Regions from separate parts of the Allobosea sp. MMO-172 genome, predicted to be linked through region 2. Evidence: riboswitches for the same ligand, from Rfam matches in the RefSeq annotation. Region 2 holds a riboswitch; the other holds the start of a gene.
The links. A riboswitch is a leader RNA that binds a small molecule or an ion and turns the genes downstream of it on or off. The one in region 2 is predicted to bind glycine.
Positions count from the first base shown of each region.

Region 1: another riboswitch for glycine. It lies ahead of WFK61_RS17040 (D-amino acid dehydrogenase); the one in region 2 lies ahead of gcvT (glycine cleavage system aminomethyltransferase GcvT).

Region 1 covers NZ_JBBCUM010000011.1:80,232-95,313, forward strand. The annotation lists gene WFK61_RS17005 (inositol monophosphatase family protein) at 1-528, shown strand, start outside; gene WFK61_RS17010 (inositol monophosphatase family protein) at 622-1,455, shown strand; gene WFK61_RS17015 (dual specificity protein phosphatase family protein) at 1,473-2,090, shown strand; gene WFK61_RS17020 (metallophosphoesterase family protein) at 2,087-3,766, shown strand; gene WFK61_RS17025 (LacI family DNA-binding transcriptional regulator) at 3,753-4,772, opposite strand; gene WFK61_RS17030 (MalY/PatB family protein) at 4,769-6,118, opposite strand; gene WFK61_RS17035 (amidohydrolase) at 6,407-7,594, shown strand; gene WFK61_RS17040 (D-amino acid dehydrogenase) at 7,726-8,985, opposite strand; glycine riboswitch at 9,120-9,215, opposite strand; gene WFK61_RS17045 (alpha/beta hydrolase family protein) at 9,344-10,324, opposite strand; gene WFK61_RS17050 (ABC transporter substrate-binding protein) at 10,571-12,166, shown strand; gene WFK61_RS17055 (ABC transporter permease) at 12,218-13,231, shown strand; gene nikC (nickel transporter permease) at 13,228-14,145, shown strand; gene WFK61_RS17065 (ABC transporter ATP-binding protein) at 14,157-15,020, shown strand; gene WFK61_RS17070 (ABC transporter ATP-binding protein) at 15,017-15,082, shown strand, end outside.
Region 2 covers NZ_JBBCUM010000001.1:301,697-316,778, reverse strand. The annotation lists gene WFK61_RS01475 (M16 family metallopeptidase) at 1-1,064, opposite strand, end outside; gene thrC (threonine synthase) at 1,094-2,509, opposite strand; gene WFK61_RS01465 (SURF1 family protein) at 2,581-3,348, opposite strand; gene WFK61_RS01460 (DUF983 domain-containing protein) at 3,345-3,719, opposite strand; gene WFK61_RS01455 (cytochrome c oxidase subunit 3) at 3,854-4,714, opposite strand; gene WFK61_RS01450 (cytochrome c oxidase assembly protein) at 4,769-5,380, opposite strand; gene WFK61_RS01445 (hypothetical protein) at 5,380-5,553, opposite strand; gene WFK61_RS01440 (heme o synthase) at 5,550-6,494, opposite strand; gene ctaD (cytochrome c oxidase subunit I) at 6,735-8,357, opposite strand; gene coxB (cytochrome c oxidase subunit II) at 8,377-9,255, opposite strand; gene WFK61_RS01425 (invasion associated locus B family protein) at 9,647-10,111, shown strand; gene WFK61_RS01420 (hypothetical protein) at 10,108-10,707, shown strand; glycine riboswitch at 10,786-10,876, shown strand; gene gcvT (glycine cleavage system aminomethyltransferase GcvT) at 11,039-12,193, shown strand; gene gcvH (glycine cleavage system protein GcvH) at 12,229-12,603, shown strand; gene gcvPA (aminomethyl-transferring glycine dehydrogenase subunit GcvPA) at 12,765-14,105, shown strand; gene gcvPB (aminomethyl-transferring glycine dehydrogenase subunit GcvPB) at 14,105-15,082, shown strand, end outside.

The sequences.
Region 1 (15,082 bases), on a different contig from region 2:
ATCGTCGCGGGCGCGATCCTCGACCCCGTCGCCGACACGCTGTTCTCGGCCGATCTCTCGGGTGCCTGGTGCAATGGCGAACCGATGCGTTCGAACGCCGTGCCCGACGAGCAGCATGCCACGCTGATCACCGGCTACCCTGTGGCGCGCGATTTCCGGCTCGACGGGCGCGAGGTCGCGCTCGACCGCTTCGCGCGCTTGACCGAGACGTTCTCGACCCTGCGCCGGCCAGGCAGCGCCGCGCTCAGCATCGCCCATGTCGCGGCCGGTTGGGTCGATGCCGCGGCAGGCTTCGGCGTCAACGCCTGGGATGTGGCGGCGGCGATCCTGATCCTGCGCCAGTCCGGCGGACACTATCGCGGCTTCACGCTCGGCAAGCCCGGCGCGGATGCGTCGGAACTGTTCTGCCCCGGCTATGTCGCGACCGGCGCGGGCGCGGATTATCCCACGCTTCAGGGCGTCGCCGAGGCGATCTCGACCACGCGCATCGCCAAGGCCGCCGTTCAGCCCCGCGCCGCAGTCGCCTGAGGACGATTGCGAGCGAGGGATGTTGACGCTTTCTGCACAGCTGTGCAAATCACCATGGCCCGATCGGGCCCTTCGCCTTCGGGAAACCCGGCCATGACGCCCAGCTCCGCCCTGCTTGCCCCTGCCGCCGCGCTCGATCTCGACGCGCGTGCCGCCTTCTGCGTGGCGCTTGCGCGCTCCGCCGGCGAGATCGCCCGCGAAGGCTTTGCCGCCCGCGCCGCCGCCGGGCCGGATGCCGGGATCGGCATGAAGGGGCCGCAGGATTTCCTGACCGAGACCGACACGGCGGTGGAGCGCCATATCAAGGCGCGATTGGCCGAGAGTTTTCCCGCGGACGGCTTTCTCGGCGAGGAGACCGGCGGCACCGTCGAGGGCCATGTCTGGGTCGTCGATCCCATCGACGGCACGGCCAATTTCGCCCGCGCGATCCCGCATTTCTGCATCTCGATCGCCTTCGTCGCCGACGGCGAGATCGAGATCGGCGCGATCTACAATCCCGCGCTCGACGAACTGCATTTCGCCCGCCGCGACCATGGCGCGACGCTGAACGACCGGCCGATCCGGGTCTCCCGCACCAGCGCCTACACAGCCGCCTGCGTCGAGCTCGGCTGGTCGAACCGCCTGCCCAACGCGACCTATCTCGCCGTGCTCTCGGACCTGCTCGAGCGCGGCGCGAATGTCCGACGTGCGGCCTCGGGCGCGCTCGGCCTCGCCTATGTCGCCGATGGCCGCTCGGACGGTTATGCCGAGCTGCATATGAATCCGTGGGATTGCCTCGCCGGGCTCCTGCTCGTCCGCGAGGCCGGCGGCCGCGTCGGCCCCTTCCTCGCGCTCGACGGGCTGGCTAAAGGTGGCGGCGTTCTCGCCGCAGCGCCCGGCATCGCCAGCGGCATGAGCGCAGCGACCGGCATCCCGCTCGAACCGTGACGACAGGCTATCCCGCGATGCATGACGACAGCCCGCGCTACGAGCGCCCGCCCCTGAGCCTGATCGAGCCGAATGTCACGCCCTATGGCGTCGAGCTCTATATCGGCGGCATGGAGGCGGCCGGCGATATCGAATTGCTGAAGCGCCACGGCATCACCACCGTCGTCAATTGCGCCGTCAATCTCGATATTAACTATGCCGTAAAGCCGTTCCCGGACACGCCGCCCGGCAGCCTCTATGGCGGCGGGGCACTGCGTTACTACAAGATCGGCCTCGTCGATGGCGACGGCAATCCCGAGACCATGATGCTCGGCGGGTTCTACGTGCTGCGCGGCGCCTTCGCGCAGGTCCTGCCGAACCGGCCGACCTATCCCTTGCGCGAACGCGGCAACGTGCTCGTCAATTGCCGCGCCGGCCGCAGCCGCTCGGTCGCGCTGGTCGGCCTGTTCCTGCATGTCGAGATGCCGGAGGTCTATCCGACGCTCGAGGCCGCCTATGCCCATGTCCGGGAGAAGCGCGAACTCAGGCCCGACGAATGGCACGAGACGCCGAAACCGATGCTCGCCGCAGCGGCAGCCCGCGCCGCCGACTGGATCCGCCGTATCGACGCGGCGCAGGAGCCAATGCCGGCATGACCCGCATCGCCGTCATCGCCGACCCGCACTTTCATAACGTGACCTATCGGGCAGGCCACCCGCATGCGCCGCTCTCCGCCGTGCGCAGCCTCGCCGATACCGTCGCTTCCACGCGGGTGTTCAACGAGAGCTACCCGGCGCTCCCTGCCCTGCTCGACGACATCGTGGCGCGCGGCATCGAGCTGGTCATCCTCGTCGGCGATCTCACCGATGACGGCCAGCGCTCGACGATGGCGGCAGCGACGGCCGTGCTGCAGGACTACAGCGCCCGCCATGGCCTGCGCTTCCTCGCCACGCCCGGCAATCACGACCTCTACGCCATCCATGGCCGGCACCAGTCGAAGCGCTTCCTCGATGCCGATGGCAGCCATGTGCTGGTGACCAGCGACCCCGAGGCCGACGCCGGAGACTCGACGGCCCGTATCGTCAGCCCCGACATGCATTGCGGCGGCTATGACAGCGCCATCCCTGCCATGGCCGAGCTCGGCTTCTTCCGCCGGCCGTGGCATCTGCATTGGGAAAGCCCGTTCGGGCCGGACGATGCGCTATCGGCCCGCAGCTTCGAAATCCGCTCGGCCGATGGCGGCACCGTCCGGCGCATGATCGACAGCTCCTATCTGGTCGAGCCGGTCGAGGGCCTCTGGGTGCTCTCGATCGATGCCAATGTCTTCGAGCCGCGTGACGGCGACCGCGATCCGGCGCTGGAGAAGAGCTATATCGACAGCACCGATGCCGGCTGGAACGCGATGCCGCGCAACAAGCCCTTCGTGCTGGCCTGGATGCGTGACGTCGCGGCGCGCGCGGAGGCGCTTGGCAAGACGCTGCTCGCCTTCTCGCATTATCCGGTGCTCGACCCGTTGAACGGCACCACCGCCGACGAAGCGCGCCTGCTCGGCGACACCTCCTTCGTCCGCCGCGCGCCGACCGCCGCCACGGCCGAGGCCGCAGCCGCAACCGGCCTGCGCATCCATTTCAGCGGCCATCTCCACATCAACGACACGGCGTGCGTGTCGAGCGGCGACGACTGGCTGATCAATATCGCGGTTCCCTCAATGGTCGGCTTCCCGCCGGCCTACAAGATCGCAACCGTGGCGAAGGAGCACCTCGACGTGGAGACGGTGGTGCTGTCCGAGGTGCCGGGCTTCGATCTCGCCTTCGATCTCTACAAGGCCGAGGCACGGCTGACCGGCGAGGACGATGGCGGCATCGCCTCCACCACGAGCCATGGCGCCTTCCTCAGCACCCATCTCGCCGAGATGGTGCGCCGCCGCTACCTGCCGAAGGAATGGCCGGCCGATCTCGCCGCACTGGTGCCGCGCCTGACGCTGGCCGATCTCGACCGGCTGGCAGGGATCGCCGCGCCGCTCGCACCCGCAGACGTGATGCCGGAGGCCGCCGACCCGGAAGCCCTGCCCTTCTTCGAGCTGGTGGTGGACTGGTACAGGCTGCGCAAGGGCCGGCATGTCGCGCTCGATTTCATCGCGCCCGAGCGGCTCGATGCCTATCGGGCTCTGGCAGCGCGCTACCGGGCCGGCCACTGGCCGGCGACGAGCGTGCAGGCGCGCATCGCGAGCTTCCTCGCCATCCTCGAAAGCTATCTTGCGAGCTTGCCCTCTCGGCATTTCTCGATCGACCTCGCAACCGGCGCGGTCGAGGATCGCTTCACTTCGGCCTGACCGTCCGGCGCCAGACCGGCGTGACCGGAAACGTCGTGATCGTCGGGGCGCTGACGCCCGGCTCCCCGGCCGCGAGCTTCGCGATGATATGGTCGGCCATCTGGTCGATCGGCTGGCGGAAGGTGGTCAGTCCGTAGGAGGCCCAGCCGGCCTGCTCGATATCGTCGAAGCCGACGACGCAGAGTTCGTCCGGCACCGCCATGCCGAACTCGGTGCGCGCGCCGTCGAGGAAGCCGCAGGCGAGCAGATCCGTGACGCAGAAGGCCGCGTCCGGCCGGTCGGAACGCGCCAGCAGCTGGCGCGCGGCCTCGTAGCCGGAGGCATAGGCCGTCGGCCCGGTCCGCGCGACGGTGACCTCTAGGCCCTCTGCGGCGGCGGCCTGCCGAAACGCCTCCTCGCGCCCGACGATGCTGGGCGTGCCGGCGAGCGAGGACACCACGGCGATACGCGAGCAGCCGGCCCGGCGCAGCATGTGGAAGGCCTCGCCGGCCGCGGCGACATTGTCGACGACGATGTTCTCGGGCCCGGTCACGGGGTCGTCGCGGTTGATCAGGATGACATGCTGGCCGCTGGCGACGCAGGTCTCGATCAGCGCGGCCGGCGGCGCACCGGACAGCACGATCGTCGCCTGGGCGCGATAGTTCAGCGTCTGGCGCAAGGCCTTGGCGACGCTCTCGCCATCGCCCGAGGTGTTGATCAGCATGGCGACCTGATTGATCGCCTGCAGGCGGCGCGAGATCGCGTCGAGCATGCGCGACTGGTAGGGCGTCGCGACGTCGCCCGCGATCAGGCAGACGATGCCGCTGGATTCGTTGATCAGGCCGCGCGCCAGATGGTTGACGTGGTAGCCGAGCGACTGCGCGGCCTCCAGCACCCGCTCGCGCGTCGCCTCGGAGACGCTGGCGCCTTCCGTGAAGGTCCGCGACACCGCCGAGCGCGAAACGCCCGCGAGTTCCGCGACCTGCTGGGCGCTGACGAAAGACCGGCCCCGCTTCGCTCCCGTCATCGTCCCTCCACGATCGTGCACGGAATGTGCATCACGGCACAAACGTGCAAATGCCGCTGCGGAAAGGTCTTAGGAGAGGAACGAGCGCCTTGCAATTGCGGATGTCCCGCGCGTGCAAGGGCGAAGCTTGCGCCCCTGCCGGCCGGACTAAGGCCGCCCGCCCCTATTGCAGGTCGGCGAAAGCGAGCTTCAGGCGATCGACCGCTTCCACGACCACCGCGCGGCGTCGCCAGATTGAAGCGCAGGAAGCTCTCGCCGCCCTTGCCGAAAGTCGGGCCGTGATTGATCGCGATCTTCGCCTGCTTCTCGACGCGGGCGGTGAATTCGGCCGGTTCCATGCCCGTCCCGGAAAAATCCGCCCAGGCGAGATAGGTCGATTCCAGCGGCATCGAGCGTACGCCGGGAATCGCGTCGATGCCGGCATCGAAGATGCGGCGGTTGCCGTCGAGATAGAGGTTGAGCGCATCGACCCAGGCCGCGCCTTCCGGGCTGTAGGCGGCGGTCGCCATCGCCATGCCGAAGGAGTTCGGGGAGATGCCGAGCGCGTCCATGCGCCCGCGGAACAGGTCACGCAGCCGCGCGTCGGGAATGATGACGTTGCCGATATGGGCGCCGGCGATGTTGAAGGTCTTGGTGGTGGCGGTCATCATCACCAGTCGGTCCATGATCTCAGGCGCCGCGACCGGCATCACCGTATGCTTCTGGCCGGGCATCACGAGATCGTGGTGGATCTCGTCGGAGACCAGGACGAGGTCGTGGCGCTTGCAGAAATCGGCGATCGCGCGCAGTTCGTCGCGCGTCCAGACGCGGCCGCCCGGATTATGCGGCGAGCACAGGATCAGCATGCGCTCCTTGCCGGTCATCGCAGCGTCCCAGGCGGGAATGTCGAGGACATAGCGGCCCTCTTCCAGCGCCAGCGGGCATTCGACGACTTGACGGCCCGACGCGATCACGATGCGCGCGAAGGCGTGGTAGACCGGCGTCATCAGCACGACGCCATCGCCGGGCTTCGTGTAGGCCTCGACGCAGAGCGCGGTGCCGTTCACCAGGCCGTGGGTGGTGAAGACGGAGTCGGGCGAGACCTCCCAGCCGTGCCGGTTGAGCATCCACCAGCGGATCGCAGCAAGATAGGCGCGGTCATCGCCGAAATAGCCGTAGATGCCATGGGCGTTCATGCCGTCGAGCGCGCCCTGCACGCAGGCCGGCGGACGGAAATCCATGTCCGCGACCCACATCGCGATGCCGCCATCGGCCGGCACGCCATAGACGGTCTCCATCTTGTCCCATTTGGCCGAGTGGGTGCCGCGGCGATCGATCCGCTCGTCGAAATTGGGAGAAAGCTGCATGGGGCCCTGCCGGCTAAGACGGAGAATATCCTTCCCCTAGCAGGTCTCACGGGAGAACACAGCCACTGCCCGATGCAATGCAGCGGCTCGACAAGCGCATTCCTCAAAGCCGCCGATCAGGCTCTCGCGGCAGGAAGACCGCAGGCTTGCGGGATACCGCCATTGCGCGCGAGGAAAAGGTCATTGCCCGTTTTGGAGCACTCCGGATTCGCGTGCAGCAGATAGGCTGCGCGCAGCTTTCCCGGCGATTGTCACGCCAGCGATCGATGCCTTAACTCAGGAGCCGAAATGACCGACCTTCTGGTCACCAATGTCCGCCCGGACGCGAAGACGACATCCGATATCCTGATCAAGGGCGGCCGGATCGCCGCCGTCGGGCCGAACCTGCCGCGCGAGCCCGGGGTGCCGGTGCATGACGGCGCCAATGCGATCGCGATCGCGCCCTTCGTCGAGCCGCATGTGCATCTCGACAAGATCCTCTGGGGCCTGCCCTGGCACGGCATCAACGTTCCCCGCACCCTGCGCGAGATGATCGACAACGAGGTCGAGATCCGCAGGACCCTGCCCTGGGGCGTCCCGGAGCGTGCCGGCAATCTCATGCGCCAATGCGTCGCGATGGGCTCGACGCATATTCGCAGCCATATCGACATCTCGACCGAGTACAAGCTGGACAACCTGCACGGCGTCCTCGCAGCCTGGGAGAAGACGAAGCACGCCGTCGGGCTGGAGCTCGTCGCCTTCCCGCAGACCGGCATGATGATCGATCCGGGCACGGCCGAGCTGATGGAGGCGGCGCTCGACGAAGGCGCGTCGGTGATCGGCGGCATCGATCCGGGCGGCATCGACGGCGACCCGAAGGGCCATCTCGACACGATCTTCGACATCGCCAGCCGCAAGGGCGCCAAGATCGACATCCATCTGCACGAGGCTGGCGATCTCGGCCTGTTCGAGATGGGGCTGATCGTCGAGCGGACGAAGGCGCTCGGCATGCAGGGGCGCGTCGTCGTCAGCCACGCGTTCTGTCTGGGCGATTCTCAGCGCGACAAGGTCGAGCGCATGATCGACATGGTGGTCGAGGCGCGCATCGGCATCATCTCGGCGGTCCCCGGCGCGAACGTGTTCCCGCCGATGTTCGAGCTGGCACGGCGCGGCGTGAAATGCGCCATCGCCTCGGATTCGCTGCGCGACACCTGGAACCCGCATGGCAACGGCGACATGCTGGAGCGCTGCTGGCTGCTCGCCTACCGGACCGGCAGCCGGACCGACGACAAGCTGATCGAATGCCTGGGCATGGGCACACGTCGCGGCGCCGACCTGCTCGAGCTCAAGGGCCACGGCCTGGAGGCCGGCTGCGAGGGCAGCCTCGTCCTCATCCCGGGCGAAAACCTCGCCCAGATCGTCGTGGACAGGCCGAAGCGCGCCCTGGTCGTGAAGAACGGCCGCATTGTCGCCCGCGACGGACAATGGGTCGACTGAAGGCCGCGAAACGCGCGCATTCCGGCATCGACGAACCGCCGGCACCGGAATGCGGGCACAAGCCGGCGGGCAGGTTTTGGAACAAGGTGCGGGCCGGCGATCAGGTCGACAGGCCCGCACCGAGGCGCGATTTACGAAAGGCTGTTGGGACGCTGTGTGATCAACGCCGCGAGGGCGTCAGCCGTGGCCGCCGACAATGTCCAGCCAAGGTGGCCGTGCCCGGTATTGTAGAAGACCCGCGGATTTCGGCCGTGCATGACGCGCGGCACCATGTCCGGCATCATCGGCCTCAAGCCGGCCCAGGGGACGACCTGGCGCATGCTCATCCGCGGGAAGTGCCGTCGACACCAGGCGATCAGAGGCTCAATGCGCGCGGCCCGGATATCCTTGTTGTAGCCGTTGAACTCGGCTGTCCCGGCGACGCGGAAGCGCGTCGCTCCCAGGCGGCTGGTGACGATCTTGGCCTGATCGTCGAGCAGGCTGGTCCAGGGCGCGGCATCCTGATCGGCCTTCTCCGGCAACTCCACCGTGATGGAATAGCCCTTGACCGGATAGACATTCATCCGGTCGCCGGCCTTCGCGGCCAGCTGACGCGAGCCGACGCCGCCGCAGATCACGATCGAGTCGAAGGTTGAGACCTGCGCCTCCCGTGAAGAAGGTTCCGCTCCGGCCTGAATGAAGCCGATCTCGACCGAGCCTGCCCCGGGCGTGATCGAGAGGACATCGACGCCGAACCGCATTTCGGCGCCTAGCCTCTCGCAGGCACGCGACAAGCCGCTCGTGAATTTATGGATATCGCCGGTGAAGTCCGAAGGCGTGTAGAATCCGCCATGGAAATCGCCGTGCAGCGCCGGTTCGATGGCTCGGATTTCCTGCGGTGTCACGGCCCTTCGCTCCAGCCCGGCCCTGGCCAGAAGGGAGGTCACCCGCGCGGCTGCCTCGAAATCCTTCCTGCCACGATAGACGTGCAGGATTCCGCGCTCCTCGCAGTCGAAGGCGATGCCTTCCTCGTCCGCGATCGTTCGCAGGTGATGCCGCGCCTCCATCGCGAGGCGAGCCGTCGTGATCGTGTTTTCCTCATAGCGCGGGATGGCGGCGACGAATTCTGCCATCCAGGAGAGCTTGTGCCATCCCGGCCGCGGCCCGACGAGCAGCGGCGCCCCGGGCGTGAACATCCACCGGATGCCCTTCAGCATCGTCGCCCAGCTGTTCCAGACCTCGGCATTCGAGGCGGAGAGCTGGCCGCCATTGGCGAACGAGGTCTCCATCGCGGCATAGGGATGCCGCTCGAACACGGTGACCCGGCAGCCGCGTTTCAGCAGGTTGTAGGCGGTGGTGATGCCGGTGATCCCGGCGCCGATCACGGCGATATTGGTGTTTTCAGTCGACAAGAAAGCGCTCCTTCCGCAATCCCTGCGGATGTGGCGCCCCCTCTGTCATTGGCCTGAGAGCTTCGATCGCGCTCGTCATTGAGCAGCGGGCTTACACCGTCGGCGGGAGCTGTTGCTCCGCTTTTCAGAGTTTCAATTCAGGTGCGGTTCTTTTGCCTGAGAGTTTCCGGGGCGGTTGCTCCGTCGGCGCCTTCTCGGATGACCGAGACGATCTCTCCCGCGAAATTTCGTGATTGCGATGCTGTTCCGGTCTGCCGGCCCGCGAGAGCATATCCTTCCCGGAGCTGGCCGTTTCCCTCAAGTTCTCCTCACTCGGGTCAGAGGCTGGGCCGGCTGGCCTGCACTCCGCACCTGGACGTCAGGGCTTTGTACCCAATCCCGCGATGCGATCAAGGAAGCGGTCGGCATGGGGCTGCCAGACCGTACGGCCTTCCGCGGTCGGGAACAACCTGTGCCCGTCTTCGCCGAACGGCGCCAGCAGGTGATATTCGGCATCTCCCCCGGCCGACTGGTAGGCCTGCGCCATCCGGGACGTCAGGGCGCCGTCGAAGAAGCGGTCGTTCTGCGTATAAATCCACAAGGTCGGGATCTTCGACGAACGGCCGAAGGTCGCTGCCGCCTCGACCAGGCTGTCCGGCGAACAATTGTGGTTCGGCTTGCCGCCGGCATAGCCGCCGCGACCACCGGCGAAATTGATCACCGCTCGCACGCCCGCGGGAGCGCGGCTCGCAGCAGCCAGGGAACCCCAGCCTCCGGCCGACTGGCCCACCAGCAGGATGCGGTCCGCCCTGACCGTATCGAGTGCTGCAAAATAGCGCGCGACATTCTGGATGTCATCCGCCGTCGCGAGCCCGCCGCCGACGTAATCGGGCCTGCTGCAGGGACCATAGGCCTCGGCCCAGGTGCCTCCGCGTGGTCCGTAGCCGCGGCGCAGGGGCAGCACGACCATATAGCCGCGTGACAGCAGCCAGTCCGCGCCCGCCCGATATTCGGGAGGCGCCATCGTCTTGCGCGCGGCAGCGTTTGCAGGCGAGCCGTGGCTGACGATCGCAAGCGGGAACGGACCGGAACCCGATGGAACGAGGACGCGCGTCGGCAGGAGGATGTCCGCGCCCTGCCCGTCCTTGCCCACGGGGACGAACCAGGCCTGCTCGCCAGCGCGTTCGCGATCGACCGATAGCCGCCCCGGCTGCGGATTCTCGACAGCCTCCCAGGGATTGGCCGGCTCCGCCTGTGCCGAGGGTATCAAGCCTAGCGCCAGAACAGAGGCGGCAGCGGCGTACTTCAGCGGAACCATCCAGTCGCAGATAGAGACGACGCCCGATGCGAAGAGAGACATATCTGCAATCCACCCCCGTTGATTTTCCTGAAATAAGTATTTTGATGAATTCGAGTCAAGTGATGTTACTGAACAGCGACGCTATATATTATATATCTAAATCTATTCAGAAAAATGCCCTTATTATGCATTTAAAGCATAATCTTATGCTTGATGATTTCGGCAACCGACAACATCCTCCTCCCAATAATATCGTGATCGAAGCGGCCCATGCCGATCTCGATCCGCATGGGAGGGATATCCGATATGTTGATCAGATCAGCTCGCGCCGCTCTGGCAGGCGCGGTCCTGTTCGGCTCTGCCGTGACCACGGGACAGGCCGCGACACCCAAGGACGTCTTCGTCATGGCGAGCGATCTGACGACCTTCATCACCTTCGATCCGGCCGCAGCCAACGAGTCGTTCCCTAATGAATTGCTGCGTCAGATGTGCACGCCGCTGCTCTCGCTCGACCATCAGGACCCGTCGAAGGTCGTCGCCGGTCTCGCCGAGACATGGTCCAGCTCCCCGGACGGCAAGACATGGACCTTCTCGATCCGGCGCGGCATGGTCTTCGCCTCGGGCAAGCCGGTGACGTCCGCAAGCATCGCCTGGTCGATGCGTCGGTCGATGAAGCTGAACCTCGTCACCGCCAGCCTGATGCGCGACTGGGGTCTGAATTCGCCGGACCAGATCGCGACGCCGGACGATCACACCCTCGTCCTTACCCTGACGAAGGACCTCGCGCCGTCGGTCACACCCTTCGCCTTCACCAATCACCGTCTCGGGTCTGCGCTCGATGCCGATGCGGTGATGGCGCATGAGAAGGACGGCGATCTCGGCGCCGGTTGGCTGAACACCAATGTCGCCTGCTACGGCCCCTACCGCCTGAACACCCTCAGAGCCCAGGAAGTCGTGATCCTGGAGGGTTATCCGAAGTTCTGGAGCGGCGCGCCCGCGATGAAGCGGATCATCGTGCGGCATGTGCCGGAGCCGGGCGCGCAGAGGCTGCTGCTTGAGAAGAACGACATCGACTACGCCAAATCGGTCGAAGCCTCGTCCCTGGCGGCGATGGTCGCCAATCCCGACCTGCGCTTCCAGTTCAAGCCGCGGCTCGACAGCGTCTATCTCGCGCTCAACCAAAAGGACCCGATCCTTACCAATCCGAAGGTCATCGAGGCCTTCCGCTACCTGATTGACTATCAGGGCCTGAGCGAGACGGTCCAGAAAGGGCGCGCCGAGATCCGCCAGAGCTTCGTGCCGGCCGGCGTGTTCGGGGCGCTGCCGAAGGGGGAGGATCCCTATCGGCTCGACATCGCCAAGGCGAAGTCCTTGCTCGCCGAGGCGGGCTATGGCGACGGGTTCAAGAAGACCATCCTGACGATGACGAACTACCCGTTCCCGGACCTCGCCCAGAACCTGCAGCAGAACGCCGCGAAGGCCGGCGTAACGCTGGAGGTCCGGACCATGGCGACGGCCCAGCTCTACACGCTGATGCGTAGCCGCGACTTCCAGATGCTGATGGCGGTCTACGACTACGACTATCCCGACGCCAACGACATGGCCCTGCGGATGGCCTACAACCCCGACAATAGCGACGCCGCCAAGGCCACCAATTTCCTCGCCTGGCGTGCTGCCTGGGCGCCGGGCGCCTGGTTCAAGGAACAGGTCGAAACCGCCCAGCGCGAGCGCGATCCCGCCAAGCGCACGGCGCTCTATGCCGAGCTGCAGCGCCGCCATATGCAGGAATCGCCGATCATCGGCATCTTCCAGCGGCTCGGCGCGATGGCCTTGCACAAGCGGGTCAAGCGCTTCGACTACAACGGCGCAGAGCTGTTCTACGACACGATCCAGAAGGATTGAGCCGTGAGCTCCCTGACCGATCTCGCGCCGCGGCGACCTGTCCGCGCGCGCCTGCCGCGCCGGGTGCTGCCCATCCTGCGCGGCAGCCTCTCCATCGCGCTCACCTTGCTCGGCCTGTTGGCCCTGACCTTCTTCATCGGCCGCGTGCTGCCCTTCGATCCGATCGCCGCGGTGGTCGGCGAGAAGGCCGATGCCAGCGTCTACGAGACCGTGCGCGCCAGGCTGGGGCTCGACCAACCGCTCTATGTCCAGTTCGGCCTGTTCCTGCGCGACATGCTGAGCGGGAATTTCGGGCGGGCGATCTTCACCGGCAATGCCGTCGCCGACGATCTCAGGCACGTCATCCCGGCGACCGTCGAGCTTGCCACCGTCGCCATCATCATCGGCTGCGGCTTCGGCATTCCCTTCGGCGTTGCGGCCGCAGTCTATCGGGGGCGCCCGATCGACCATGCCGTGCGCCTGCTGTCGCTCGTCGGACACTCGGTCCCGATCTTCTGGCTCGGCCTGATGGGGCTGATCATCTTCTATGCCTGGCTCGGCTGGGTCGGCGGTTCCGGGCGGGTCGATATCTTCTACCTCGACGCCGTGCCGCGGCGGACGGGCATGCTGCTGGTCGATTCCCTGCTGGCCGGCGACTGGGACGTCTTCGTCAGCGCGTTCAGGCACATCATCCTACCGGCGCTCCTGCTCGGCTATTCCTCGATGGCCTATATCAGCCGCATGACCCGCAGCTTCATGCTCGACCAGCTCGGGCAGGAATATGTGACCACGGCGCGGGTCAAAGGCTTGTCGCGGCGCCGCGTGGTCTGGGGCCATGCCTTCCGCAACGTACTGGTCCAGCTCGCGACCATCGTCGCGATCTCCTATGGCGGCCTGCTCGAAGGCGCGGTGCTGACCGAGACGGTCTTCGCCTGGCCCGGCTTCGGCCAGTACCTGACCACCGCGCTGATGATCGGCGACATGAACGCCGTGCTCGCCTGCACCCTGATCGTCGGGCTCGTCTTCATCTGCCTGAACCTGATCACCGACCTCCTCTATCGCTTCCTGGACCCGCGCACCCGATGACGGTTCAATCTTTCGAACGCGACGCCACATTCCGATCCTGGCTACTCGCCGAGGCGCCGGAATCCGGCTTCCAGGCCTGGTCGCAGAGCTGTTACCTCGCCTGGCTGCGCCTGGCCGCGAATCCGCTCGCGGTGATCGGCCTCGTCGTCCTGCTGGCGCTCGGGCTCGTCGCCCTGCTGGCGCCGTGGATCGCCACCCACTCGCCCTTCGAGCAGGTCTTGGCCGAGCGGCTCCAGCGCCCGAGCGCGGCGCATTGGCTTGGAACCGACGAGCTCGGCCGGGACGTCTTCAGCCGCATCGTCTACGGCGCCCGGACCACGCTCTACATCGTCGGCCTCGTCGCCGTGATCGTCGGGCCGATCGGCCTGTGCATCGGCACGACCGCCGGCTATCTCGGTGGCTGGGTCGAAGCCCTGCTGATGCGGATCACGGATATCTTCCTGTCCTTCCCGAGCCTGATCCTGGCTTTGGCCTTCGTCTCTGCGCTCGGTCCCAGCCTCGACAATGCGATCATCGCGATCGCGCTCTCGTCCTGGCCGGGTATCGCACGTCTCGCCCGGGCCGAGACGCTGACGATCCGCTCCAGCGACTATGTCGATGCCGTCCGCGTCATGGGCGCCTCGACGCCGCGGATCATCTTCCGACACGTCATGCCGATGTGCCTGCCCTCGGTCGTCGTGCGGGTGACGCTGAGCATGGCCAGCGTCGCGCTGACGGCGGCGGGCCTCGGTTTCCTCGGCCTCGGCGCGCAACCGCCGACGCCGGAATGGGGCGCGATGCTCTCGACCGCCCGGCAATATCTGCTCGAGCACTGGTATCTCGCCGCCATGCCGGGCCTCGCCATCCTGATCGTCAGCCTCGCCTTCAACCTGTTCGGCGACGGGTTGCGCGACATGCTCAACCCGCGCAGCTGAGGGAGACGGCAATGACTTCGAACAGCCCCATCCTCACCGTCGAGGATCTGCGCGTCGGCTTCCCCACGCCACGCGGCACCGTGGAAGCCGTGCGCGGCATCAGCTTCGCCATCGGCCGCAACAAGGTCGGCATCGTCGGCGAATCCGGTTCCGGGAAGTCGATGACCGGGCGGGCCATCCTCAAGCTGCTACCCGGCGGAGCGACCTCGACCGTCAAGTCGATGAAGCTCGGAGACACGGATCTGGCGAGCCTCAGCGAAAGCGAGATGCTGGGCATCCGCGGCAAGCGTATCTCGATGATCCTGCAGGACCCGAAATACTCGCTCAATCCGGTCATGCGGGTCGGACACCAGATCGCCGAGGCCTTTCGTGTCCATCACCGCGCTTCCAGGGCCGAGGCGGAGGAGCGGGCGCTGGAGATGCTCGCGGCCGTCCGCATTCGCGATCCACGGCGCGTTTTCTCGCTCTATCCGCACGAGGTTTCGGGCGGCATGGGCCAGCGCATCATGATCGCGATGATGCTGATCCCCGAACCCGAACTCATCATCGCCGACGAGCCGACCTCGGCGCTCGACGTTACCGTCCGGCTTCAGGTCCTGGCCATTCTCGACGACCTCGTGACGACGCGCGGTATCGGCCTGATGTTCATCAGCCATGACCTCAATCTCGTCTCGAGCTTCTGCGACGAGGTGCTGATCATGTATGCCGGGCGCATCGTCGAGCGTTGCCCCGCCGCCGAGCTTCACCAGGCAAAGCACCCCTATACGCGCGGCCTGCTGGCCTCGCTGCCTCGGCTCGAAGACGGCCACAAGCGCCTGCGGGTGCTGGAGCGCGACCCTTCCTGGCGCGACGAACCCATTCCGGCGGAAGCATGATCGAAGTCAGCCAGTTGCGCGTCGCCTTCGGCGCGGATGAAACCCAGACCATCGCCGTCGAC
Region 2 (15,082 bases):
CCGACCTTCATCTGGGCACGGGCACGGGCGACTTCCGCTTCGCTGACATCCTCCGCCGCCTGACGCAGGCAGCCGAGCGCGACCTCGATCAGTTCGCCCGCATCCTCAGGCGCCGTGCCGGCTCCGATGCCGAAGACGCCGCAATCGGAGAAGGGCCAGTGGAAGGCGTCGATCGCATAGGCGAGGCCGCGCTGCTCGCGCACCTCCTGGAACAGGCGCGAGGACAGGCCGCCGCCGAGCACAGAGGCGAAGATCTGCAGCGCGTAATGCTGGCCGCCCTTGAAGGGCAGGCCGGGCAGGCCGAGCACGAGATGGACCTGCTCCTCGTCGCTGCCGATGCGGGCCTCGCCGCCGCGATACTCGCCGGCTTCGCGCTCAAGAGGCTTGGCGGGCGCGGCCGGCAGCTTCGACAGATGCTCGCTTGCCAGCGCCACGAGCTCGTCATGGTCGACCGCGCCGGAAGCCGCGAGCACCATGTTGCCGGCATGGTAGTTGCGGGCGAGATAGGCGCGGATCGCGTCGGGCGTGAAGCCCTTCACCGTCTTGGCTGTGCCGAGGATCGGCCGGCCGATCGGCTGGTCGGGGAAGGCCGCCTGCAGGAAGCGATCGTAGACGAGATCGTCCGGCGTATCCTGCACGGCCGAGATCTCCTGCAGGATCACGCCCTTCTCGCGCTTCAATTCCTCCTCGGTGAGGGAGGGCGAGGTGATGATGTCGGCGAGGATATCGACGGCGAGGCCGAGATCCGAGCCAAGCACGCGGGCGGTGTAGCAGGTGTATTCGACGGAGGTCGCGGCGTTCAGATCGCCGCCGACGCTTTCGATCTCCTCGGCGATCTCCAGCGCGCTGCGTCGTGCGGTGCCCTTGAACGCCATATGCTCGAGCAGATGGGCGAGCCCATGCTCGTTCGGGAGCTCGTCGCGCGCGCCGGCGCCGATCCAGATGCCGAGCGAGACGGTGGCGGCATGGTCCATGCGCTGCGAGACGATGCGCAGGCCCGAGGGCAGGGTGGTCAGCGCGACATCGGGATCGTGAGGACCTTCCGGCCGCGCGGGCGCGGCCAGCTCGTGCTCGTCCACCGGGGCGGTCGCGCTCACGCCGCCGCTCCGCGCACGGCCCGCGCATGCTCGCGCACGAAGGCCTCAATCGTGCCGAGGTCGTTCGGCAGCAGTGTGACGCGCTCCTTGCGCTCCATCAGGTCGGCGAGATGGGCGGGCAGTGCCGGCTCGACGCCGCTCGCTGCCTTCACCGCCGCCGGGAACTTGGCGGGATGGGCGGTGCCGAGCACGATCATCGGCGTGGCGGAATCGCGCTTCAGCGCCTGCCGCGCCGCGCCGACGCCGATCGCGGTATGCGGATCAAGCAGATAGCCGGCCTCGGTCCAGCTCTTCCTGATCTCATTGGCGATCTCGTCCTCGCTCTGCGAGGCCGCGTCGAACTCGCTGCGGATGCGCTGGAGCGCCTCGGGCGCGATCTCGAAGCGGCCGGATTGCTGCAGAGACTGCATCAGGCGGCGCACGGCGGCGCCGTCGCGACCATGCGCTTCGAACAGGAGGCGTTCGAAATTCGAGGAAATCTGGATGTCCATCGAGGGCGAGGTCGTCGCCTGGACACCACGCATCTCATAGGCGCCGGTCTCCAGCGTGCGCGCCAGGATGTCGTTGCTGTTGGTCGCGATGCCCAGCCGCTCGATCGGCAGGCCCATCTGCTTGGCAACCCAGCCGGCGAGGATATCGCCGAAATTGCCGGTCGGGACGGTGAAGGAGACCTTCCGCCCCGGCCCGCCCAGCGAGACGGCCGCGGTGAAGTAATAGACCACCTGCGCCGCGATGCGCGCCCAGTTGATCGAGTTGACGCCGGAGAGCCCGATCTCGTCGCGGAAGGCGTGATGGTTGAACATCGCCTTCACGAGGTTCTGGCAATCGTCGAAAGTGCCCTCGACCGCGATGGCATGGACGTTGTCGGCATCGACCGTGGTCATCTGCCGGCGCTGCACGTCCGAGACGCGGCCCTGCGGATAGAGGATGAAGACGTCGACGCTTTTCAGCCCCTTGAAGGCATCGATCGCCGCGCCGCCGGTATCGCCAGAGGTTGCGCCGACGATGGTCGCGCGCTGGCCGCGCTGGCCGAGCACATGGTCCATCAGCCGCCCGAGCAACTGCATCGCCACGTCCTTGAAGGCGAGCGTCGGGCCGTGGAACAGCTCCAGCACGAAGAGATTGTCGCCGATCTGCGTCAGCGGGCAGACGGCCGGATGGCGGAAGCCGGCATAGGCCTCGCGGATCATGCCGGACAGCGCGCCGCTCTCGATATCGCCGTCGGCGAGCGCGCCGAGCACGCGTTCGGCCACTGCCGTATAGGGCTTGCCGGCGAAACCGGCGATCTCCGTGGTCGAGAGTTTGGGCCAGCTCTGCGGCAGGTAGAGTCCGCCATCGCGGGCGAGCCCGGTCAGGAGCGCGTCGGAAAAGCTGAGCGCCGGGGCTTCACCCCGGGTGGAAACATGCAGCACGATCTTGGCCTCGGTGGTCTCAGCCTGATGCTATAGGCCGGTCCGGCGCTTTGGGCAAAACCGTTGCGCGTTCAGCCCGCCGCCGCTCCCTTCCGCGTCTGCCAGACCCAGGCCGCGAACACCCCGAGCAGCGTCAGTGCCAGCCCGAACCAGGTCAGCGCGTATTGCAGGTGGTTGTCCGGGATGCGCGCGATCAGCTCGCGCACATCGACGCCGGCCGGTGGCGTCATGCCGTCGCCCTCGCGGGCCGCTTCCAGATAGAACGGTGCGGGTGGCTGGCCGAGCGCGGCTGCGATCGCGGCGGGGTCGCGCGTGTAGAACTCGCGGATCGCCGGGAGGTCCTGCGGGGTGAAGCTGTTGCGGCTCTCCGGCGCCCGCAGGAAACCCTTGATCGTGTCGGGGCCGCTGGCCGGGCCGACCTGGCCGAGCCGGCCTTCCGGCACGAAGCCGCGATTGACCAGGATGATTCCGCCATCCTCCAGCTTGAACGCCTGGAAGACCCAGCGTCCGAAACCGGACAATTGCCGGCTGCCTGGCGGACCGGCGGCGATCGTGGTGCGCACGCCGGCGATCCGGTCGTCGATATAGCTGCCCTTGGCGACGACATGGGTCAGATCGAGCGCGGCAGGATCGAGCTTCGCCCAGCTCGCGCTCGGTGGCATCGGTGCCGGCCTTCCGGCCGCCTGTTCCCGAAGGCGGTCGATATAGGCGTGCTTCTCGCCCATGCGCTGGAGCTGCCAGGTGCCGAGCGTGCACAGCACCACCGTGCCGACGACCGTCAGCAGCGTCGGCAGCAGCAATCCGGGCCTGCGAGGTGCGGGGGACGACACGGCGGTCACGATTCGCGTCTGCCTTCCTCGGCCTTGTGGGCGTATTGCAGGGCGACGGCGAGCCCCTTCATCGGCCTGAGCAGGCCGAGGCAGAGCACGATGGCCAGCGGCAGCCAGATCATCAGGTGCAGCCAGATCGGCGGCTCATAGGCGATCTCGACATAGAGGGCCGCGCCCAGCACGATAAAGCCGGCGATCAGCATGATGAACACGGCCGGGCCGTCGGCCGAGTCGGCAAATTTGTAGTCCAGCCCGCAGGCATTGCAGCGCGGCTTGAGCTTGAGGAAGCCGTCGAACAGCGCGCCTTCGCCGCAGCGCGGGCAACGACCCGCCAGCCCCGTCGAATAGGGGGAGGGGAGTGTGGGTTCAGGACCGGCCATTGCAGCCTCCCAGAGCATAGACCCGAAAAGTGGAATCCGGCTTTCGGATCGATGCGAAATCAAAGGACCTAAGCAGGAAAGGCGGCCTCGCGGCCGCCTTTCAGACGTTGACCGCGAGGGCGCGGTAAGCGGCGTCAGTGTCCGGCAGCAGGCGCGCCCGCTGCCCAGACATAGATCGCGGCGAACAGGAACAGCCAGACCACGTCGACGAAGTGCCAGTACCAGGCGGCGAACTCGAAGCCGAGATGCTGGTCCGGCTTGAAGTGACCGAGATAGGCCCGGTAAAGGCAGACCGCCAGGAAGATGGTGCCGATGATGACATGCGCGCCGTGGAAGCCCGTCGCCATGAAGAAGGTGGCGCCGTAGATGTGGCCCTTGAAGCCGAAAGTGGCGTGCGAATACTCGTAAGCTTGGCAGATCGTGAACAGGACGCCGAGGATCACGGTCAGCCACAGCGCCTGCTTCAGGCCGGCGCGATCGTTGTTGATCAGGGCGTAGTGCGCCCAGGTCACGGTCGTGCCCGAGGTCAGCAGGATCAGCGTGTTGAGCAGCGGGAGGTGCCAGGGATCGAAGGTCTCGATGCCCTTCGGCGGCCAGTGCCCGCCAGTGAAATCGTAGCGCAGATAGTTGATCTGCTCGCCGGCGAAGAGGCTGGCATCGAAGAAGGCCCAGAACCAGGCGACGAAGAACATCACCTCGGAGGCGATGAACATGATCATGCCGTAGCGGTGATGGAGCTGCACCACGCGGGTGTGGTGCCCTTCCTTCTCGGCCTCGCGGATCACGTCCATCCACCAGGCGAGCATGGTGTAGAGCACGCCGAGCAGGCCGGCGCCGAACACCAGGGGGCCGAGATGCATGCCGCCGACCGGCAGCGCCTTCATCCACATCACCGCGCCGATCGCCATGATCGTCGCGCTGGCGGCGCCGACGAGCGGCCACGGGCTCGGATCGACGAGGTGGTAATCGTGGTGCTTCGTATGGGCCCCGGCCATCGTATTCAGTCTCCGCGTACGGCGTCTTGTCCGCGCTTTTGATCTAGCGTGGTTCTACAGTTTCGGATTGCCCGCGTCACCCTTGACGGGGCCGGCCTTGTCCTCCGCGACGGGCTGGCCCGACTTGGAGGCGAAATAGGTGTAGGACAGCGTGATGGCGTGGACCCCGTCGAGCTCGCGGTTTTGAGCGATTTCGGGGTCGATATAGAACACCACCGGCGCCTCGAAGCTCTCGCCGGGCTTCAACGTGTGCTCTGTGAAGCAGAAGCACTGGATCTTGACGAAATAGGCCGCGCCCTTCTCGGGGGCGACATTATAGGTCGCGATGCCCGTGACCGTGCGGTCCGAGCGATTCGTCATCTTGTAGAACACGGTCTGGGTCTCGCCGACCCTGACCTTGATCTCCGGGCTTTCCGCCTCGAATTTCCAGCCGAGACCCGGCGCGACATTGGCGTCGAAACGCACCGCCATCGTGCGGTCGAGAATCTTGCCGGCGCCGGCCGTGCCCGTCATCGGCGTGCCGCCGAAACCGGTGACCTTGCAGAACAGGTCGTAGAGCGGCACCGCCGCGAAGGAGGCGCCGAGCATGCCGAAGGCAACGCCGGCGCAGATCAGCGCGGTGCGCGCCGGATTGCCCTTGCGCTGCTGGGGGGCGGGCGCCGTCATCACAGCGGCCGGTTCAGGATCGCGGGGCCGGTCTTCACCAGCGTGACCACGAAGAAGAAGATCACGAGCCCGCCGAGCACCAGCGCCAGCGCGATCGAGCGGCGGCGGCGGCGTGCCATGTCCTCGGGCGAGAACGGGGCCGGAGCGGCCTGCTGAGGGCGCTGATCGCTCATCCGATCACCTTCGGCAGCGCCCACATCAGCCCGAAAGCATTCTCGACGAGCAGCACGGCGAACAGCAGGAAGAGATAGAGGATCGAGAAGCCGAACAGCGACCAGCAGGCCTTGGTCGCGGCGGGGCCTTCGGTCCGCAGCCAGACCTGGATCGACAGCGCGATCATGACGAGCCCGGTCGAGACCGAAACGGCGAGATAGAGCAGGCCGCCGAAGCCCATCAGAGCCGGCAGGACGGCGACCGGCGCCATGATCAGCGAATAGAGCACGATCTGCCGGCGGGTCGCGGCCGGGCCGGCGACGTTCGGCATCATCGGGATGCCGGCGCGGGCGTAGTCGCGCGATTTCACCAGTGCCAGCGCCCAGAAATGCGGCGGGGTCCACAGGAAGATGATCGCGAACAGCACAAGCGAGTGCCAGCCGAAATCGCCGGTCACGACGGCCTCGCCGATCATCGGCGGGAAGGCGCCGGCGGCACCGCCGATCACGATGTTCTGCGGCGTCCAGCGCTTCAGCCACATCGAATAGACGACGGCGTAGAAGAAGATCGTGAAGGCCAGCATCGCCGCTGAGAGCGCGTTCGCGACAAGGCCGAGCACCAGCACGGAACCGATCGAGAGCGTCAGCCCGAAGGCCAGCGCTTCCGAGGGCAGGATGCGGCCCGACGGAATCGGCCGCTTGGCGGTGCGGCTCATCAGCGCGTCGATATCGGCGTCATACCACATGTTGAGGCAGCCGGACGCGCCGGCCCCGACCGCGATCGCCAGGAGCGCGGCAAGGCCGAGCACGGGATGCACGGAGCCCGGCGCGGTGGCCATGCCGGTCAGCGCCGTCACGATGACCAGCGACATCACGCGCGGCTTCAGCAGCGCGAAGAAGTCACGCGCTTCGCCGGTGGAGGCTGTCAGGCTCTCGGTGCGGGTCTCGAACGCAGCAGACATCGGTTGAATCGTCTTCGTACTCTTGTGAACGGCGCCCGTGGGCGCGGGGTCTTCGCGGCGATGGTTGCCGCCCGTCTCCGGAACGCTCCTTGGAGCGCTCGGGGGAAGGGCGGCGGCGGGTCGTGGGACCCGCCGCCTCAAGCATCGGACCGAAAAGTGGGACCCACTTTTCGGAAAAATCGGATGCTCTAGCAGTCGGCGAGATCATCGCGCGTCCATCGACGCGCGATGATCGAAGTCTCAGTGGTCCGAGCCGGTGATGCGCGGCAGCGTCTCGAACTGGTGGAACGGCGGCGGCGAGGACAGGGTCCACTCCAGCGTCGTCGCGCCTTCGCCCCACGGATTGTCACCGGCAAGCTGCTTCTTCGTGAAGGCGACCACGAGGCCGTAGAAGAAGATCAGCAGGCCGAAGGCAAAGATGTAGGAACCGATCGACGACCAGAAATGCCATCCCGCGAAGGCGTCCGGATAGTCCACATAATGACGCGGCATGCCGGCGAGCCCGAGGAAGTGCTGCGGGAAGAACAGCAGGTTCGCGCCGACGAAGGCGACCCAGAAGTGCAGCGTGCCGATCCAGTCCGGGATCACGTAGCCGCTCATCTTCGGGAACCAGTAGTAGAAGCCCGCGAAGATGCCGAACACGGCGCCGAGCGACAGCACGTAGTGGAAGTGCGCCACGACGTAATAGGTCGCGTGCAGCGAGCGGTCGACGCCGGCATTGGCCAGCACCACGCCGGTGACGCCGCCGACGGTGAACAGGAAGATGAAGCCCATCGCCCAGACCATCGGCGCGGTGAAGCGGATCGAGCCGCCCCACATCGTCGCGATCCAGGAGAAGATCTTGATGCCGGTCGGGACCGCGATGACCATCGTCGCGAACACGAAATAGCGCTGCGTGTTGAGCGACAGGCCGGCGGTGTACATGTGGTGCGCCCACACGATGAAGCCGACGACGCCGATCGCGACCATGGCGTAGGCCATGCCGAGATAGCCGAAGATCGGCTTCTTCGAGAAGGTCGAGATGATGTGGCTGACGATGCCGAAGGCCGGCAGGATCATGATGTACACTTCGGGGTGACCGAAGAACCAGAACAGGTGCTGGTACAGGATCGGATCGCCACCGCCGGCCGGATCATAGAAGGTCGTGCCGAAGTTGCGGTCGGTCAGCAGCATGGTGATCGCGCCAGCGAGGACCGGCAGCGACAGGAGCAGCAGGAAGGCCGTGACCAGCACGCCCCAGGCGAACAGCGGCATGCGGTGCATGGTCATGCCCGGCGCGCGCATGTTCAGGATCGTGGTGATGAAGTTGATCGCGCCCAGGATCGAGGCGGCACCGGCAAGGTGCAGCGACAGGATGCCGAAATCGACCGACGGACCCGGGTGTCCGGATGTCGAGAACGGCGGATAGACCGTCCAGCCCGTGCCGACGCCCTTGGCGCCCGGCGCGCCCTCGACGAACATCGAGATGATCATCAGGATGAAGGCGGCGACCGTCAGCCAGAACGAGATGTTGTTCATGCGCGGGAAGGCCATGTCCGGCGCGCCGATCATCAGCGGCACGAACCAGTTGCCGAAGCCGCCGATGACCGCGGGCATGACCATGAAGAAGATCATGATCAGGCCGTGGCCGGTGACGAAGACGTTGTAGCTCTGGCCGTTGGCGAAGATCTGCAGGCCGGGCTGCTGCAACTCGATGCGCATCATGATCGAGAGGAAGCCGCCGACGAGACCCGCCATGATCGAGAAGATCAGGTAGAGCGTGCCGATGTCCTTGTGGTTGGTCGACAGGAGCCACCGGCGCCATCCGGTCGGATGGTCGTGATGGGCCTCGTCATGGCCGTGAGCGTGAGCCGCTGTTGCCATCGTTCTTCTCCTCGGCGACTTACTTGGACGCGGCAGCAAACTTGCTGCCCGCATCTTCGGCATTGGCGAATTTCTGCTTCGCTTCCGCGAGCCAGGCGGCATAGCGCTCCTGGCTGACGACGCGGACGGCGATCGGCATATAGGCGTGGTCCTGGCCGCAGATGAACGAGCACTGGCCGTAATAGATGCCTTCGCGCTCGGCCTTGAACCAGGTTTCGTTCAGGCGGCCGGGAATGGCGTCGATCTTGATGCCGAAGGACGGGACCGTGAACTTGTGGATGACGTCGGAGGCGGTGACCTGGACGCGGACGATCTTGCCGACCGGGATGACGGCCTCGTTGTCGACGGCGAGCAGGCGCGGCGCCTCGGCTTCGGCGATACGCTTGCTGGCGATCGCCTTGGCGCGCTCTTCCTCGTTCAGCATCAGCGAATCGAAGGTGAAGCCGCCGCTCTCCTTCGGGTACTCGTAGGTCCAGCGCCACTGGTTGCCGGTGACCTTCAGGGTCATGTCGGACTGCGGCACTTCGAGCTGCAGCTTGAGCAGGCGGAACGAGGGGATAGCGATCACGACGAGGATCAGGACCGGGATCACGGTCCAGGCCACTTCGAGCAGCGCGTTATGCGTGGTCTTGGAGGGGACCGGGTTCGCCTTCTCGTTGAAGCGGAAGACGACATAGATCAGCAGCGCCAGCACGAAGAGCGTGACGATGGCGATGATGATGTTCAGCCAGTCATGGAACCAGTGGATGAACTCGGCGACGGGCGTGACGGCGCCCTGCAGGTTCATCTGCCAGGGAGACGGCATGCCGGTGCCGGCGAGCGCCGGGACGGTCGCCAGCGCTGCGACGGCAAGGGCCGTGGCGGCCGCTGTTGCAAAAGTCCTGCTCAGAAATCGCATCGATCCGACATGCTCCTCAATCGACTTGCATGGGAGCCGACCGGCTTTGCCCCACGCATGAAGGGGCGACCGTGAAGTCGCCTCATTCTTCGAGATTGCGATAAATCAAAGATCACGCTTGCGCCAGAGGGGCAATGAAGACTGCCCCCATCCACAGTGCGGCAAAATCGCACGAGGCCTTGACGAAGCGCCGGGGCGGGCGTTCCGCCTTGACAGGACCCACCCTGCATGGTCCGAACGCGTTTTATGTTGAGGAGCGGCGGGATTCTCTGGCGCGGTCGGCGTTTTGCCTGAATTCTGCGCTTCTGCTGCGGTTTCACGGTCCGGTTTGGAAGGGATGGCAGGGATGATGAGGATCATCGGAGCGGCAGGCGCCCTGGCGCTGGCGCTCATGGGGACGAGCCTCGCCGCCGGCTCCGCTTTCGCGCAGGGCGCGGTGCGCTCAACACATGGCGACTGGCAGATGCGCTGCGAGGTGCCGCCGGGCGCCAAGGCGGAGCAGTGCGCGCTCGTCCAGAACGTCGCCGCCGAGGACCGGCCGAATCTGACGCTTCTCGTCATCGTGCTGAAGACGGCGGACCAGAAGAGCCGGCTGCTGCGCGTCGTCGCCCCGCTCGGCGTGCTGCTTCCCTCCGGGCTCGGCCTCAAGATCGACGACAAGGATATCGGCCGCGCCGGCTTCGTGCGCTGCCTGACCACCGGTTGCGTGGCGGAGGTCGTCATGGACGATACCCTGCTCGGCCAGCTCAAGGGCGGCAAGAGCGCGACTTTCATCGTATTCCAGACGCCGGAAGAGGGGGTGGGCGTGCCCGTTTCCCTCAATGGCTTCGGCCCGGGCGTGGAGGCGTTGCCGTGATCGATCAGACTGTGTTCGCGAGCCGTTGGCTTGCCCTGCCGTTGCTGTGCCTCGGCCTTGCCGGTTGCGGCGCGGGTTCCTCTTCCGGAGGCAATACCGCGCTCAACGTCATCATGTTCCAGTCCACCACACCCCCCCCGGCCGACCAGCTGCCGAAGGACGACGAGCAGGACCAGCAGCTCGTCTGCCCGGAGGTCATCATCGCCGATGGCGGCGCCGCGATCCGCGCCCAGTCGGGTCAGGATTCGAGCGGCCTGCGCTACCAGATCTCGATCACCAACGTCGCGCGCGAATGCACCGCGACCGGTAACGGCACCTTCCGCCTCAAGGTCGGCGTCGAGGGGCGCGTTCTGCTCGGCCCGGCCGGCGGTTCCGGCAGCTACGGCGCCACGCTGACGACCACTGTGATGCGCGGGACGAGCGTCCTCGGTAAGCGCAGCGCGCGCGTCGGCGCGACGATCCCGTCGGGCCAGGGCGGCGCCGACTTCACCCATGTCGAGGAAGGCATCATGGTGCCGGCCGGCAAGGGCGACGTCGAGATCTTCGTCGGTCTGGGCGGTGGCGGGCCTGCCGCGCCGGCGCGTCGCCGCCGCTGATCGAGGCAGGGTTTGCCGTGAAAGACGACGGCGCGCCGATTGACTCAATCGGCGCGTCTTGTATCTGTGCCGAAGCCGCATATCCCCGCGGGAGAGACCGGGCTTCGAGCCCGGCGCCGAAGGCGCAACCGCCCCGGAAACGCTCAGGCAAAAGGGCCGCTGGGGATTTGGCGCTCTGGAAAGCGGCGGGCAGCGATGCCCGCCCACCGACGGGTGTAACTCGTCCGATCTTATGGGTCGGGTGGGGAAATCTCTCAGGTGCCGAGACAGAGGGGGCGCGTTCCGGACACTATCGTCCGGGGCTTGCGCTTGACTCTGGGAGGGGCATGCCATGGCTGCCGAGGCCAATACCGATACTGCCGGCGCTGCTGCGCCGCTGAAGACCCCGCTGCATGCGCGCCACGTCGCGCTTGGCGCCCGCATGGTGCCCTTCGCCGGCTACGACATGCCGGTGCAGTATCCTGCGGGCATCCTGACCGAGCATAACTGGACGCGCGAGAAGGCCGGGCTCTTCGACGTCTCGCATATGGGCCAGTGCTTCCTGATCGGCCCCGATCACGAGACCACGGCCAGGGCGCTCGAAGCGCTGATCCCCGCCGATATCGTCAACCTCGCCCCCGGCAAGCAGCGCTACTCGCAGCTCCTCAACGAGGAAGGCGGCATCCTCGACGACCTGATGGTGACGCGCTCGATCGATCCCGACGAGGATGGCGCGCTCTATGTCGTCGTCAACGCCGCCTGCAAGGATGCCGACTACGCCCATATCGAGGCGCGCCTGCCGGCGAATGTGAAGCTGGTCAAGGCCGAGCATCGCGGCCTGATCGCGCTGCAGGGCCCCGGCGCCGAGGCGGCGCTCGCCGCGATCGCTCCCGAAGCGGCCGAGATGGGCTTCATGTCCTCGCGCACCATGAAAGTCGCCGGCATCAAGGCGAATGTCAGCCGCTCCGGCTATACCGGCGAGGACGGCTACGAGATCTCCGCCGCCGCCAACAAGATCGGCGACATCTGGGACACGCTGCTACTCGACGGCAACGTCAAGCCGATCGGCCTCGGCGCCCGCGATTCGCTGCGTCTCGAAGCCGGCCTGTGCCTCTACGGCCATGACATCGACACCACGACCTCGCCGATCGAGGCCGCGCTCAACTGGTCGATCCAGAAGCGCCGCCGCGAGGAGGGCGGTTTCCCCGGCGCCGCGCGCGTCCAGCGCGAGCTGGCGGAAGGCGTCTCACGCATTCGCGTCGGCCTGAAGCCGGAAGGCCGCGCCCCGGCTCGTGAGGGCACCGAGATCGCGACGCCCGAGGGCGAGGTGATCGGCGTCGTGACCTCCGGCGGTTTCGGCCCGACGCTCAACGGCCCCTGCGCCATGGGCTATGTCGCCAAGGCTCATTCCGCGCCGGGCACGCAGCTCAACCTGATCGTTCGCGGCAAGTCGCTGCCGGCCGTCGTGGCGACGATGCCTTTCGTGCCGAACGGCTACAAACGCTGACCCCTTTTCCAGACAACTGACGCCAGGAGGAAACCATGGCCGAGACCCGCTACAGCAAGGACCACGAATATATCCGCATCGAGGGTGACGTCGGCACCGTCGGCATCTCCGACTACGCCCAGTCCCAGCTCGGCGACGTCGTCTTCGTCGAGCTCCCGAGCGTCGGCAAGGCGCTGGCCAAGGGCGGCGAAGCCGCCGTGGTCGAGAGCGTCAAGGCGGCGTCCGAGGTCTATGCCCCGGTTTCCGGCGAGGTCGTCGAGGTCAATGGCGAGCTCGAGGCGGCGCCCGGCACCGTCAACGAGGACCCGGCCGGTAAGGGCTGGTTCCTGAAGATCAAGATCAAGGACGCCGGCGAGCTCGACGCCCTGATGAACGAGGCCGAATACCAGGACTACGTGAAGTCGCTCTGATCGGGTGTCGTCCCGCACGCGCCGCAGCACGTAAGTGCTGCCGCGCAGATGCGGGACCGCCATCAGGATAAGGCGCCTTCTCGTCGCACGATCCCGTGTCTGCGCAGCGGCATTCCATGCCGCAGCGCGCACGGGATGACACCCCGAAACGGAATCACCCCATGCGCTATCTCCCGCTCACCGATACCGACCGCGAGGACATGCTCGCGCGGATCGGCGTCTCCGATGTCGACGCGCTGTTCAGCGACGTGCCGGCCGGCAAGCTGCTGAAGGCCCCGGTCGATCTGCCCCGCGCCAAGGGCGAGCTCGAGGTCGAGCGCATCCTCGGCAAGATGGCGGGCAAGAACACCGCTGCCTCCGCCGTGCCCTTCTTCGTCGGCGCCGGCGCCTACAAGCACCATGTTCCGGCGACGGTGGATCACTTGATCCAGCGCTCGGAGTTCCTGACCAGCTACACGCCCTATCAGCCCGAGATCGCGCAGGGCACGCTGCAATATCTCTTCGAGTTCCAGACCCAGGTCGCCGCGCTGACCGGCATGGAGGTCGCCAACGCCTCGATGTATGACGGCTCGACCGGCACCGGCGAGGCCGTGCTGATGGCGCATCGCGTCACCAAGCGCCGCAAGGCGGTGCTGTCCGGCGGCCTGCATCCGCATTACACCGCGGTCGTCGAGACCCTCTCCGAGATGGCCAATGACGAGGTCGTGGTCCTGAAGCCCGATGTCTCGGCCAACGAGGACATCCTCTCCCAGATCGACGACAGCACCTCCTGCGTCGTCGTCCAGTCGCCGGACGTGTTCGGCAACCTGCGTGACTTGAAGCCGATCGCCGAGAAGGCCCATGCCCATGGCGCGCTGCTGATCGCGGTCTTCACCGAGGTTGTCTCGCTCGGCGCCGTCGTGCCGCCCGGCGCTCAGGATGCCGATATCGTCGTCGGCGAAGGCCAGTCGATCGGCAATGCCCTGAACTTCGGCGGCCCTTATGTCGGCCTCTTCGCCGCCAAGTCGAAATATATCCGCCAGATGCCGGGCCGGCTCTGCGGCGAGACGGTCGATTCGACCGGCCAGCGCGGCTTCGTGCTGACGCTCTCGACGCGCGAGCAGCATATCCGCCGCGACAAGGCGACCTCGAACATCTGCACCAATTCCGGCCTCTGCGTGCTGGCTTTCACCATCCACATGACGCTGCTGGGCCAGACCGGTCTTGCACGTCTTGCCGAGGTGAACCACGCCAACGCCGTGAAGCTCGCCGACGCGCTCGCTGGCGTCGAAGGCGTGACCGTCCTCAACGACAGCTTCTTCAACGAGTTCACCGTGAAGCTGAAGAAGCCCGCTGCCGAGGTCGTCGAAGTGCTCGCCGCCAAGGGCATCCTGGCCGGCGTTCCCGTCTCGCGACTCCTGCCCAAGGCCGGGCTCGACGACCTGCTGATCATCGCCTCGACCGAGGTGAATACCGATGAAGACCGGGCGGCCCTCGTGGCGGCGTTCGTGGAGGTGCTGTGATGTTGAACCGTCAGGGACGTCCCACCCAGGCCGGCGAGGCGGCTCACGCCGAGCACGCCACCTTCACCGGCAACAAGGCTCTCCAGCAGGTCGAGCCGCTGATCTTCGAGATCGGCCATCACGAGGCGACCGGCGTCGATATCGACAAGCCGGCGCCCTTCAAGTCGCGCCTCGGCAAGCATGCCCGCCAGGGCGAGATCGGCCTGCCCGGCCTCTCCGAGCCCGAGACGATGCGTCACTTCGTGCGCCTCAGCCAGAAGAACTACGGCATCGATACCGGGCTCTTCCCGCTCGGCTCCTGCACGATGAAGCACAATGCCCGCCTCAACGAGAAGGTGGCGCGGCTTCCGGGCTTCTCCGACGTGCATCCGCTGCAGCCGACCTCGACAGTGCCCGGCGCTCTCGACCTGATGCTGGAGCTCGCCCGCTACCTGATGACGCTGACCGGCATGCCGGCCGTCGCGCTGAGCCCCAAGGCTGGCGCCCATGGCGAGGCCTGCGGCATGATGGCGATCAAGGCCGCGATTGCCGCCAAGGGCGAGGGCGCGACCCGCAATGTCGTGCTCGTTCCCGAATCGGCCCATGGCACCAATCCGGCCACCGCAGCCCTGATCGGCTTCTCGGTGAAGGCGGTTCCGGCCCGTCCGGACGGCACCGTCGCGGTCGAGGACGTCAAGGCGCTGCTCGGGCCGGATATCGCCGCGATCATGCTGACCAACCCGAACACCTGCGGCATCTTCGAGCCTCAGATCGTCGAGATCGCTGCGGCGATGCATGAGGCCGGCGCCTATTTCTACTGCGACGGCGCCAACTTCAACGCCATCGTCGGCAAGGCCCGTCCCGGCGATCTCGGCGTCGACGCCATGCACATCAACCTGCACAAGACCTTCTCGACGCCGCATGGCGGCGGTGGTCCCGGTGCCGGTCCGGTCGTGCTCTCCGAGCGTCTGGCGCCCTTCGCGCCGGTGCCTTTCATT